4 regions of the Nitratireductor thuwali genome follow, and region 4 is predicted to be linked to each of the others. Evidence: predicted binding sites of a transcription regulator. Region 4 holds the regulator's gene; each other region holds the start of a gene.

Region 1 (3,057 bases), 1.9 Mb from region 4:
GACGACTTCCTCGTCACCGCCTTCCGCCACCGCGTCGCCAGCGCCCTCCTCGCCCGCTGTCAGGCCAGCCTCGGGCCGGTCCGACTTGCCCGTTTCGGCGGGCGGGGGTTCGACGGCGGCCTGCTCGGCAATGTGCACCGGCTGCTCCTTTCCGAGCCACGGGTCGAGTGCGCCGGCAAAATATGCCGTGCCCAACCCGGCCGCCGCGGCGCCGAATATGAAGAGCAGCACTTTGATTGGTATCGTCGCCATCGTCACGGTTCCTAAGCCCCTGACAGCGGTCTAGCCCTTTTTGCTGACGGGGACAAGAAATAGCCCGGCTTTGCGCTTGTTTTACCTGTCATATCGGCCGCGCGGGAGCATCTCCCACGGATGTTGCGGCATGCGCCATGGCAGCGGGCCCGCTTGCAGCATCAGATAGTGGCCACATGCGCGTCCGTCAAAGCTCGGGATCGGATGCCCAAGGGGCCTCGGCCTCATCTTTTCGGTCCCGGTGCCGGTCTTGCGGGTTCCACCTTGCCGCAATAAATGCTGTAGGTTGAGCCAGACTCGATCCCGCCCCCCAATCAGCCCACCTATAGGCCATGACCATAGTTAAATCCGTTTGCGTTTACTGCGGCTCCTCCAGCGGGAGCAACGGCTCCTTCATGGGGGCCGGATACGAGCTCGGCCAGGCGCTCGCAGCCGCCGGCCTTCGCCTCGTCTATGGCGGAGGCACCAAGGGCATTATGGGCGCGGTGGCCGCCGGTTGCCTGGAGAACGGCGGCTCCGTCACCGGCATCATCCCCCGCTTCCTCATGAACCGCGAGGCAACGGCGCAGGAGCTCCAAAGCCTGGACGATCTGATCGTCACCGAGGACATGCACCAGCGCAAGCATCTCATGTTCGATCGTTCGGACGCCTTCGTCGCCCTGCCGGGCGGCATCGGCACGCTGGAGGAGATCGTCGAGATCATGACCTGGGCGCAGCTCGGCCGCCATCGCAAGCCCATCGTCTTCGCCAACATCGACGGTTTCTGGGACCCGATGCTGCAGCTCATCGACCATATGAAGGCGGAAGGCTTCGTGCATTCGCAGCACCGGCTGAAACCGCTGATCGTCGACCGGGTGGCCGATGTCGTCCCGGCGATCCGGGAAACGGCGGCTCGGCTCGCCGACGGCGAGGCGGTCGACAGGAGCGTGATCGACAGGCTCTGATCCCGTCAGGCCTGCCCCCGTCGAGGAGGTCAGCGCAGCGTGATTTTCGCCTCCGCCCTCTCACGCCTGCTTTCGCTTCGCATCGAACCACCGGCCTGCCTCAACGATCTGTTGACAGGGACGGTTGTCACAAATGCGTCAGCCGTTTGAGGCCGTTCTGTTACATGATGCTGATTTTCTCCCGGAGCGTTTCAGCATCATGGAGAAAGACTATGCTTCGCCTCGCCGCCGCCGCACTCGTGCTTGCCAGTTCGACAAGCCTGTCATGGGCCGAGATGACGGACAACGCCAGGGTCCAGCTCGGCCCCCGCCCCTTCTATCTCGTCCAAAACATGGATGAGGGCGCGTTGAAGGAAAAACTCCTGTCCTGTCAGAACGGGCCCTTCTCAGCGTCCACCTGGTCCATCGGCCATCGCGGCGCGCCGATGCAGTTCCCCGAACATACCAGGGAATCCTACGCCGCCGCCGCACGCATGGGCGCCGGCGTGATGGAATGCGACGTGACCTTCACGAAGGACCGCGAATTGGTCTGCCGCCACGCGCAAAACGATCTTGCGACCACGACCGACATCCTGGCGACCGAACTCGGCTCGAAATGCACCACGCCTTTCAGGCCGGCTTCCGGCGACGAGAACGCGGCAGCCGAGTGCCGCACATCCGATATCGCGCTGGCCGAGTTCCGGCAGCTCAACGGCAAGATGGACGCCAGCAACCCGAAGGCGGCCAATGTCGCGGAATTCATGGACGCGACGGCCGGCTGGCGCACGGACCTCTACGCCACCAAGGGCACCGTTGTGACCCATAAGGAGTCCATCGAGCTGTTCAAGGAACTCGGCCTCAAGTTCACGCCGGAGCTCAAGGCGCCGTCGGTGGAGATGCCCTTCGAGGGCGACTACACGCAGGCCGCCTACGCTCAGCAGATGATCGACGACTACAAGGAAGCCGGCGTAGACCCGGCCGACGTGTTCCCGCAGTCGTTCAACCTGGAAGACGTGCTCTACTGGATCGAGAACGAGCCCGAGTTCGGCAGGCAGGCCGTCTATCTCGACGACAGCAGCGATACCGTCGACGGTTTCGATCCGATGGATGCCTCGACCTGGGCCCACGGCATGGAGGAGATCAAGGAGATGGGCGTCAACTACATCGCGCCGCCGATGTGGTATCTCGTGACGGTGGAGAATGGCGAAATCGTTCCCTCCGCCTATGCCAAGGAAGCACGGGCGGCCGGCCTCCAGATCATCACCTGGACGGCCGAGCGTTCCGGCCTGCTCAAGGACGGCGGCGGGTGGTACTACCAGTCGGTCAGCCAGGTCATCGACAATGACGGCGACGTCTACAAGCTCATGAACGTGCTGCACGAGGATGTGGGCATTGTCGGCCTGTTCTCCGACTGGCCGGCCACCACGACCTACTACGCCAACTGCTTCGGCCTGAAGTAACCGCACGGAAAACGCGGCCGCTCCGTCGACCGAAGGAGCGGCCGGTATCCATGGCGAGGCAAGTTGCGTGTCAGCGCAGGGCGTTCGTCGCCTCGACCCTCTCGCGCCGGCTTTCACGGAACATGGACCAGGTGTAGAGCGCCAGGCCCGTCCAGATCAGCACGAAGGCCAGGGCGCGCACAGTGTCGAACGGTTCGGCGAAAACGAAGACGGCGATGATGAAGATCATGGTCGGCGCGATATATTGCATGATGCCGATGGTGGAATAGCGCAACAGCTTGGCGCCGAAGCTGTAGAGCAGCAACGGCACCGCCGTGATGGGCCCGCAGGCCAGAAGCAGCGCGATGTCCCACGGCTCGGACGGGCGGAAATGCCCCTGCCCCGTCGATTCCAGCCACAATATGTAGAACAGCGCCGGCACC
Region 2 (3,057 bases), 760 kb from region 4:
GCCGTCCCAGTCGGCCGGGTCCACCGGCTCCGCGCGGACCGCCAACGCGGAAAGTAGCAAGGCGGCGGCGGCGAGAGTGGATTTCAACATGGCAGCTTCCCGATTGTTCGTGAATTGCGATTGAGCATGCCAGCGGCAGGCAAATCAATGCAAGCGCGCTCGCGAGGGCGTCACTTCACCGTGAGGGAGGATTTCGGGAGGGAGGATTTCGGGATGTGCGCGGGCTGCATTCAACCCTCCCCATCCACCTGCAGTTCCACCCGGTCCGCGGCAAAGCGCGTCAGCGAATATTGTATCGGGATCCCCGCGCTGTCGGCGTTCACGGCGAAGGTGATGAGCACTATGGCGCCGGGGGAGAGTTTCAGGTGGGCAAGGTCGGCGCTGTCGGCATGGCGCGCGGAGATGCGGGTGGTGGCGCGGACATAATCGGGCACGCCCAGCGCCGCGAGGGCGGCGGTGATGCTGCCGGTATCGGCGAAGTGCTTTTCCAGCCCAGCGAAGCGGGCGGCGGGGAAATAGCTCGTGGCGCGCGAGACGGGGCGGCCATCGGCCTGCGAGACGGTTTCAAGCCGCAGGATCGCGGTCTCCGGCGCAAGGCCAAGCGCTTCGGCCGCCTGCGGCGGGGCAGGCTCGTAGGCGTGGGACAGCAAGTGGCCGCGCCTTTCGCGCGCCTGGCCGGCAAGGCCGGCTGAAAAGCGGGTGCGCGCGCGGATGGGATAGGACAGGCGGCGCGGACCTTCCACAAAGGTGCCGCGGCCCTGCTCGCTGCGCAGGACGCCCTCCTGAACCAGCGCCTGGATGGCGGTGCGCACGGTGTGCCGGTTGACGCCGAAGCGTCCGGCCAGCGCCATCTCCGTGGGCAGGCGCCCCGCATCGTCGGCCAGGCCCTCGGCTATGCCCAGGCGGATACGGTCGGCGATCTGCCGCCACAGCGCCACGCCGCTGCGCCGTTCGATAGCTTCATCCGGTGACGTCTGCATCGCCTCTACCCCGCCTCCATTTCCTTGCTGGAACCCGGTTGGTTCCGAGAATCGGCATCCCGCTTTTCGGGATCGTGCTCCAGGAGAAGCCCGCCTTGTCACAGTCCTGTCATGGACAGGAACTAGGAAAGGACTATAATTTGTATAGTTGTCTATAACAATAGATGAATCAACGAAAGACGAGGAGAACCGGATGGCCGAACCCGAACAATCCCAGTTTTCCAGGCGTGAGGCGATGGCGGTGCTTGCGAGGGCGCCGGAGGACCGCGTTATGGCGCTGTTCGCGGCAAGCGGTTTGCCGGAAGCGGCGACAGCCCTGCGCGGCCCGGAAACCGGGCTCGTGGCGCTGCGCGGGCGGATCGGCGGCGGCGGCGCGGCCTTCAATTTCGGCGAGGCGACGGTGACGCGGGCCAGCGTGAAGCTGCCGACCGGCGAGATCGGGCATTCCTATGCGCTCGGCCGCGCGCGGGAGAAGGCGCGCGTCGCGGCGGTGATCGACGCGCTGGCGCAGAAGCCCGAAAACCGGGCGCGGATCGCCGACGCAATCCTCGCGCCGCTTCGCGCGGAGCAGCGCGAGGCCGACGGCCGGCGGCGCGAGGAGACGGCGGCCACGCAGGTCGACTTCTTCACAATGACCCGAGGAGAGGACTGATGGATTTCGAGGCACTTGCGATGGAAGGCGGGTTCGCGCGGCCGGTGCTGGAGGCGCAGTCCGTGTTCCGGGCGCTGATGGACGGCATGGCGCGGCCCGGCCTGGGCATGGCCGGCTTCCCGCTGCCCAGCCCGCCCGCCCCGCTTTCGCCGGAAGCCGGCGCAGTGGCGCTGGCGCTGTGCGATCCCGATACGCCGATCTGGCTCGATGCGGCCATGCGCGAGGAAAGCGCGGTTGCCGCCTGGCTCGGCTTCCACACCGGCGCACCCATCGTTGTGCATGCGGCGGAGGCGCATTTCGCCTTCGTGGCCGATCCTGGAGACCTGATCGGGCTCGAAAACTTCGCACAGGGCAGCCAGGACTATCCCGACCGGTCGGCGACGCTGGTGCTCGAGGTGGCGAGCCTTGAGGGCGGGCCGGCGCTGCGGCTTGCCGGGCCCGGAATCGAAACGGAAAGGGCAATCGCGCCGCGTCCGCTGCCCCGGCACTTCGCACGGCAATGGGAACAGAACAATGCGCGGTTTCCGCGCGGCATCGACGTGCTGCTGGTCTGCCGGGAAGGGCTGATCGGACTGCCGCGCACCGTGCGCATCCACCAACAGGAGGGCTGAGCCATGTATGTCGCGGTGAAGGGCGGCGAGGCCGCCATCGAAAACGCACACCGGCTGCTGGCCGACCGGAGGCGCGGGCCGCGCGACGTGCCGGCGCTGACGCTGGAGCAGATCGCGGGCCAGCTTGCGCTGGCGGTCGACCGGGTGATGGCGGAAGGCTCGCTCTACGATGCCGGGCTTGCCGCACTCGCCATCAAGCAGGCGCGCGGCGACATGATCGAGGCGATCTTCCTCCTGCGCGCCTACCGCACCACCCTGCCCCGCTTCGGGTATTCGAAGCCGGTGGACACCGGCGCGATGCTGGTGGAGCGGCGCATCTCGGCCACCTACAAGGATCTGCCGGGCGGGCAACTGCTGGGCCCCACCTTCGACTATACGCACCGGCTGCTCGACCCCGGGCTGGCCGGCGACGGCATGCCGGAGGCGCCGGAACGCCGCGAGGGGGAGGCGGAAGAGAGCCGCATGCCGCGGGTGACGGAGATTCTCGCCGGCGAAGGGCTCGTGGAGCCGGACGGCGCGCTGCCCGACAGCATGGAGCCGGCCGACATCACCCGCACGCCGCCAGAGTTTCCGCAGGGGCGCGACGCGCGCCTGCAGGCGCTGTCGCGGGGGGACGAGGGCTTCCTTCTGGCGCTCGGCTATTCCACCCAGCGCGGCTACGCGCGCAGCCATCCCTTCGCCGGCGAGATACGCATCGGCGAGGTGGAGATCGAGCTCGACGTTCCCGAGCTGGATTTTGCCGTGCCGCTCGGCCGCATCCGCGTGACCGAGTGCCAGATGATCAACCAGTTCAAGGGCTCCGCCAAGGCGCCGC
Region 3 (3,057 bases), 2.5 Mb from region 4:
GGAGGTCTCCTCGCGCGCCAGTGCGGCGATGGCCCGCACGGCGGCCATCTTCATCTCCTCGTTGATCGCGGTTGCGCCCACGTCCAAGGCGCCGCGAAAGATGTAGGGGAAGCACAGGACGTTGTTGACCTGGTTCGGAAAGTCCGAGCGGCCGGTGCAGATCATCGCGTCCGGCCGGGCCTTCCGGGCAAGGTCCGGCATTATCTCCGGCTTGGGGTTGGCCAGCGCCAGGATCAGCGGACGATCCGCCATGTGCTCGAGCATTTCCGGCTTGAGGACGCCGGCCGCCGACAGGCCGAGGAAAATGTCTGCGCCGCCGATGACGTCAGCCAGCGTGCGCGCATCGGTGTCCTTGCAGTAGGGCTCCTTCCAGCGATCCATCTCCTCGGTGCGGCCACGATAAGCGACGCCGAAGCGGTCGGTGATCCAGATGTTCTCGATACTGGCGCCCAGATGAACCAGCAGGTTGAGGCAGGCGAGCGCGGCCGCGCCGGCGCCGGAAGTCACGATCTTCGCTTTCGCGATGTCCTTGCCGGCAAGCTCGAGCCCGTTGAGGATCGCGGCGGCGACGATGATGGCGGTGCCATGCTGGTCGTCGTGGAAGACCGGGATATCCATGATCTTCTTGAGCTGATCTTCCACCTCGAAGCATTCGGGCGCCTTGATGTCCTCGAGGTTGATGCCACCGAATGTCGGCTCCAGCGCCGACACGGTGTCCACCATGCGCGCAATGTCGGGTGCATCGATTTCGATATCGAATACGTCGATGCCGGCAAATTTCTTGAACAGAACCGCCTTGCCTTCCATCACGGGCTTGGAGGCCAGGGGCCGATATCGCCCAATCCCAGGACGGCGGAGCCATTGGAAACCACGGCCACCAGATTGGAACGCCCGGTATATTCGGCCGCCATTCCCGGATCTTCCTGAATGGCAAGGCATGGCGCCGCAACGCCGGGCGAGTAGGCGAGCGCGAGGTCGCGCTGATTGCCGAGCGGCTTCGTTGCCTGGATCTCCAGCTTTCCTGGAACGGGATATCGGTGAAAGAAGAGGGCTGCCTCGTCGAGATCCGCACTGTCGGTCGATAGGGGCTGGTCGTCCGCCATGAAATATTCCCTTGTCCGCTCGCGATGCGGGAAGAATTAGAATGCGCTGGTGTAGAGGCCGCCGTCCAGGATGAGATTCTGGCCGGTGATGTAGCCCGCATGCGAAGAGCACAGGAAAGCGCAGGCCTTGCCGAACTCCTCTGCCGTTCCGAACCGTTTGGCCGGGATTGCCTCCATCTGGAGCTTGGCCTGCTGCTCGACGCTCATTCCCGACGTTTCTGCGCCGCGGCGAATTCCGCCTTGCAGGCGCTCGGTATCCATCTTGCCGGGCAGGATGTTGTTGATGGTCACGTTGCTGGACGCCACGGTGCGGGACACCCCGGCAAGGAAGGCCGTGAGACCGGCGCGCGCGCCGGACGAAAGGTCGAGACCTTCGATCGGCATGTACACGGAAAGCGAGGTGATGTTGACGATACGGCCGAAACCGCGCTCGGCCATACCGTCCACCACGGCCTGAATGAGCTCGAGAGGAACGACCATGTTCTGGGTCACCCCGTCGAGCATCGCTTCGCGCGTAAGCTCCCGGAAGTCGCGCCGGGGAGGGCCGCCATTATTGTTGACGAGGATGTCTGGCGCGGGGCACGCGGCCAGAAGCGCCTTCTGGACCGCAGGCTCCGCCACGTCGCCGATGACCTCGGCGACCTCGGCGGAAAAGCGGTCGCGGATCTCCTCGGCCGTCCGCTTCACCGAATCGGCGCTGCGCCCGTTGACGACCACGCGGCAGCCGGCCTCCGCCAGCGCCATGGCGCAACCGCGGCCGAGGCCCCGGCTCGATGCGCAGACGATGGCGTTCTTCCCGCTGATGCCGAGATCCATGATTTTCTCCCCGATTTTCCGTCCGGTTCATCTAGCCGCAAGGGGGGCAATAAACAACCGTCATATGGCTGTGACATGAATCTGGCCATAGGAGGCGCGACCGCACTTGGAACGCCTTGAGGCCTCTGGAACGCACAAAATGCCCTCATTTCCTCGGTTTTCCGCATCCATGCGGAGCCCAAACGATTCGATCTGACCGCAGAAGGCTCTAGCATGGACGAAGCGATGACCGCCGCCACGCCCCACAGATACCGCACCATCTTCATCTCGGACGTTCACCTGGGATCGAAGCCCGCCAAGGCGGAATTCCTCATAGACTTCCTGCGCCATCACGAGGCGGAGACGATCTATCTGGTCGGAGATATCGTCGACGGTTGGCGGCTGCGGCGCTCCTGGCATTGGCCGCAGGCCCATAACGACGTCGTGCAAAAGCTGCTGCGCAAGGCGCGCAAGGGGACGAGAATCTACTATATCGCCGGCAATCACGACGAGTTCCTGCGGCCTTTCCAGGGCGTGCATTTCGGCGGGATCGTGGTGGCCGACCGCATTGTCCACGAGGCCGCGGACGGAAAGCGCTTTCTGGTCATCCATGGCGACCAGTTCGACGCCGTGGTGCACAATGTCCGCTGGCTCGCCTATCTCGGCGATAAGGCCTATGACGGTGCCATTCTGGTTAATCGGGCCGTCGGCTTCTTCCGCCGGCTCATGGGGCGGCCCTACTGGTCGTTCTCCTCCTGGGCCAAGGTCAAGGTCAAGAAGGCCGTGAAGTTCATCAGTTCCTTTCAGGACATCCTGGCGCAGGAAGCGGTGCGGTCGAATGTCGACGGAGTGATCTGCGGCCATATCCATCACGCCGCGATCGAGGACATCGCCGGCGTGCGCTACATGAACACCGGCGACTGGGTGGAGAGTTGCACCGCGCTGGTCGAGGATTTCGACGGCCGTTTCGACATTCTGTCATGGACGGGCCATCCCGCGTTGACGACAGCGGCCGAACGTGGGCGCAAACGCCTGGAAGCCGGCATCCGCCCGAAGCCGGTCGAAGTCGAACCGGCCTAGATCCGTTCACCATTTCACAAGAGCGCCGAACCGTATGCAATTCTAGACCGAAGACCGGCTTCCACTTTTCCTGGAAGCA
Region 4 (3,057 bases):
CTCCTCATTGCGGGTGGCAAGCTGCCGGCGAAGCTCTACATCAATCGGAGCAACACCGGTGGCCGCCTTCGTTTCGAGGCGGTCGAGACCGGGTTGAAGCCTCGCGATCTCGAAAAGGTGCTCGGTGCATACCCGCTCGATATCGACAATGACGGTTACCAGGACCTCGTGCTGCTGCGCCTCGGCGAGAACATCCTCTTGAAAGGCGGGCCGGAATGCCGCTTCGAGCCGGCCAACGAAGCCTTCGCCTTCGAGGGCGGGCGCGAATGGACCACCGCCTTTTCCGCCACATGGGAGGAAGGCAACGCCTACCCGACTTTGGCCATCGGCAACTATGTGGATCGCACCGCCCCCGGCGCACCCTGGGGCACCTGCCACGACAATGCTCTATACCGCCCCGCGCAAGGGGAAGAAGGGCCGCTGTATGACGACCGCCGCCCGCTGGCGCCCGGCTATTGCACCCTGTCCATGCTGTTCACCGATTGGAACCGCTCGGGTACGCAGGACTTGCGGATCACCAATGACCGGCACTATTATCGCGGCGGCGAGGAACAGCTCTGGCACGTGGAGCCGGGCCGCGCGCCCCGGCTCTTCAGCCGGTCGGAGGGCTGGCGGCATCTGACGATCTGGGGGATGGGCATCGCCGAGGGCGACATCGACGGCAACGGCTACCCCGAATACGCTCTCACCTCGATGGGCGACACCAAGCTGCAGCGCCTCGACGAGGAGGCGGCGGAAGACCGTCCGATCTACACCGACATCGCCTTCGAGCGCGGCGCGACAGCGCACCGGCCCTACAAGGGCAGGGATCTGAAGCCCTCCACCGGCTGGCATGCGGAGTTCGCCGACTTCAACAATGACAGCCTGCTCGACCTCTTCATCGCCAAGGGCAATGTCGAGCAGATGCCCGATTTCGCCGCCATCGATCCCGACAATCTCCTGCTCGGCCAGTGGGACGGTTCTTTCGCGGAAGCGGGCGGCACGGCGGGCATCGGTCTGCCCACAAAGGGCCGCGGCGCGGTGGTCGAGGATTTCAATGCCGACGGCCTCCTGGATCTGTTGGTCGTCAACCGCGAGCAGCCCGCGTCCCTGTTCCGCAATCTCGGTGCGAAAAGCGAGGCGGGCCCGAGGCCGGGCGGCAACTTCGTCGCCATAGAACTCGCCCAGAAAGGCCCCAACCGGAACGCGGTGGGCGCGCTCGTTTCGGTGAAGATCGGTACCCGCACGGTCAACCGCACCGTCCAGGTCGGCGGCGGGCATGCCTCGGGACGAACCGGCTTCGTCCACGCCGGCGTCGGCACCTCCGAGCGCGCCGAAATCCGCGTCAAATGGCCTGACAGCGAATGGAGCCCGCCCTACCGCGTCTTCGCCAACAATTTCGTGCGGATAGAGCGTGGCGCGGTGGAAGCGCGGTACTGGTACCCGCGGGAGTAATCGCTCTCTACGCTTCCCGTATCGCGTAGCCGGCGCCGCGAATGGTACGGATGACGTCGGGCATGCGGCCCTGGTTCACGGCCTTGCGCAGCCGGCCGACATGCACGTCCACGGTGCGCTCGTCGATATAGATCGTCTCGCCCCACACATTGTCGAGAAGCTGGCTCCGCGAGAAGACGCGGCCTGGGTGCTGCATCATGAACTCCAGCAGGCGGAACTCCGTCGGCCCGAGCCTGATTTCGCTTTTGCGGCGGTAGACCCGGTGCGATTCCCGGTCGAGAATGATGTCGCCCACCTTCAGCACCGTCGAAAGCACCTCCGGCTTGGCGCGGCGCAGGAGCGCGCGCACCCGGGCGATGAACTCGGGCGTCGAGAACGGCTTCACGAGATAGTCGTCGGCACCGGTGGCAAGGCCGCGCACGCGGTCGCTTTCCTCGCCCCGCGCGGTCAGCATGATGATGGGCAGGCGCTCGGTGTCCGCCCGCATGCGCAGCCGGCGGCACAGTTCGATGCCGGAGATCGCCGGCACCATCCAGTCGAGCACCAGCAAATCGGGAACGTTCTCCTGGAGGCGGACCTCTGCTTCATCTCCGCGTGTGATCATCTCGACCTGATAGCCTTCGGCCTCGAGATTATAGCGCAGCAGGACGCATAGCGGTTCGTCGTCCTCGACCACCATGACTTTGGGTGCGATCATCCAGTACTCTCCGCTATTGCGCGCTCATCGTCATTTGCGTCTCGTCCAGCTTCGGACGCTGGACTGGAAGCTGTTCGCCCGTGAGCACATAATAGGCGTTCTCGGCGATGTTGGTGACGTGGTCGCCTATGCGCTCCAGATTCTTCGCGCAGAAAAGCAAATGGGTGCAGGCGGTGATGTTGCGCGGGTCTTCCATCATATAGGTGAGGAGTTCGCGGAAGACGGACGTGTAATGGATGTCGATCTTCTCATCCTCGTCGCGCAGCTTGGTCAACGCGTCGGGCTGGCGCTCGACATAGCGTTCGACCACCGAATTGACCTGGACGATGACCATCTGGGCCATTGCGTCGATCGAGTGGGTGAGGCTGCGCGGCGTGGCGCTGTCGCCGACCGCGCCCACCCGCTTGGCGATATTCTTGGCCAGGTCGCCGATCCGCTCGAGGTCGGATGCCATGCGGATGCCTCCGACCACGGCACGCAAGTCCTGCGCCATCGGCTGCCGCTTGCCGATCAGGGTGATGGCCTTCTCGTCCAGGTCCCGCTGCTTGGCGTCCATGATCGTATCGTCGGAGATGACCCGCTGCGCCAGGGCATTGTCGGATTTGAGGAGAGCCCGCGTGGCGTCGTGGGTCATCGCGCCGGCGAGGTCGCCCATATCCCGGATCAGCCGGTCGATCTGCTCCAGATCCTCGTCGAACGACGTAACTGTATGCTCGCCCATGAAAACGGTTCCTTGTGAAAAAAACGTCCTGCCAGCCGGTCAGCCGAAGCGGCCTGTAATGTAGTCCTGGGTGCGCTTGTCTTCGGGATTGGTGAACATTTTGTCCGTCGGCCCCTCCTCGACAAGGTTGCCGAGGTGGAACATGGCTGTGCGCTGTGAAACGCGCGCCGCCTGCTGCATGGAATGCGTGACGATGACGATGGTG

The links. Region 4 encodes PhoB, which activates phosphate uptake and scavenging genes when phosphate is short. Its sites were predicted from a motif close to TGTCATNNANCTGTCAT; they were not measured.
Region 1: the regulator PhoB is predicted to act here: its motif matches at 1,322-1,338, upstream of NTH_RS17405 (glycerophosphodiester phosphodiesterase family protein).
Region 2: the regulator PhoB is predicted to act here: its motif matches at 1,077-1,093, upstream of phnG (phosphonate C-P lyase system protein PhnG).
Region 3: the regulator PhoB is predicted to act here: its motif matches at 1,978-1,994, upstream of NTH_RS20530 (UDP-2,3-diacylglucosamine diphosphatase).

The regions. Positions count from the first base shown of each region.
Region 1 covers NZ_CP030941.1:3,595,955-3,599,011, reverse strand. The annotation lists gene NTH_RS17415 (LysM peptidoglycan-binding domain-containing protein) at 1-252, opposite strand, end outside; gene NTH_RS17410 (TIGR00730 family Rossman fold protein) at 585-1,196, shown strand; gene NTH_RS17405 (glycerophosphodiester phosphodiesterase family protein) at 1,409-2,635, shown strand; gene rarD (EamA family transporter RarD) at 2,706-3,057, opposite strand, start outside.
Region 2 covers NZ_CP030941.1:2,492,455-2,495,511, reverse strand. The annotation lists gene NTH_RS12205 (ABC transporter substrate-binding protein) at 1-90, opposite strand, end outside; gene phnF (phosphonate metabolism transcriptional regulator PhnF) at 231-980, opposite strand; gene phnG (phosphonate C-P lyase system protein PhnG) at 1,174-1,632, shown strand; gene phnH (phosphonate C-P lyase system protein PhnH) at 1,632-2,243, shown strand; gene NTH_RS12185 (carbon-phosphorus lyase complex subunit PhnI) at 2,247-3,057, shown strand, end outside.
Region 3 covers NZ_CP030941.1:4,208,889-4,211,945, reverse strand. The annotation lists partial or broken gene NTH_RS20540 (NADP-dependent malic enzyme) at 1-1,103, opposite strand, end outside; gene NTH_RS20535 (SDR family oxidoreductase) at 1,140-1,919, opposite strand; gene NTH_RS20530 (UDP-2,3-diacylglucosamine diphosphatase) at 2,133-2,978, shown strand.
Region 4 covers NZ_CP030941.1:1,729,427-1,732,483, forward strand. The annotation lists gene NTH_RS08300 (CRTAC1 family protein) at 1-1,434, shown strand, start outside; gene phoB (phosphate regulon transcriptional regulator PhoB) at 1,442-2,131, opposite strand; gene phoU (phosphate signaling complex protein PhoU) at 2,145-2,852, opposite strand; gene pstB (phosphate ABC transporter ATP-binding protein PstB) at 2,892-3,057, opposite strand, start outside.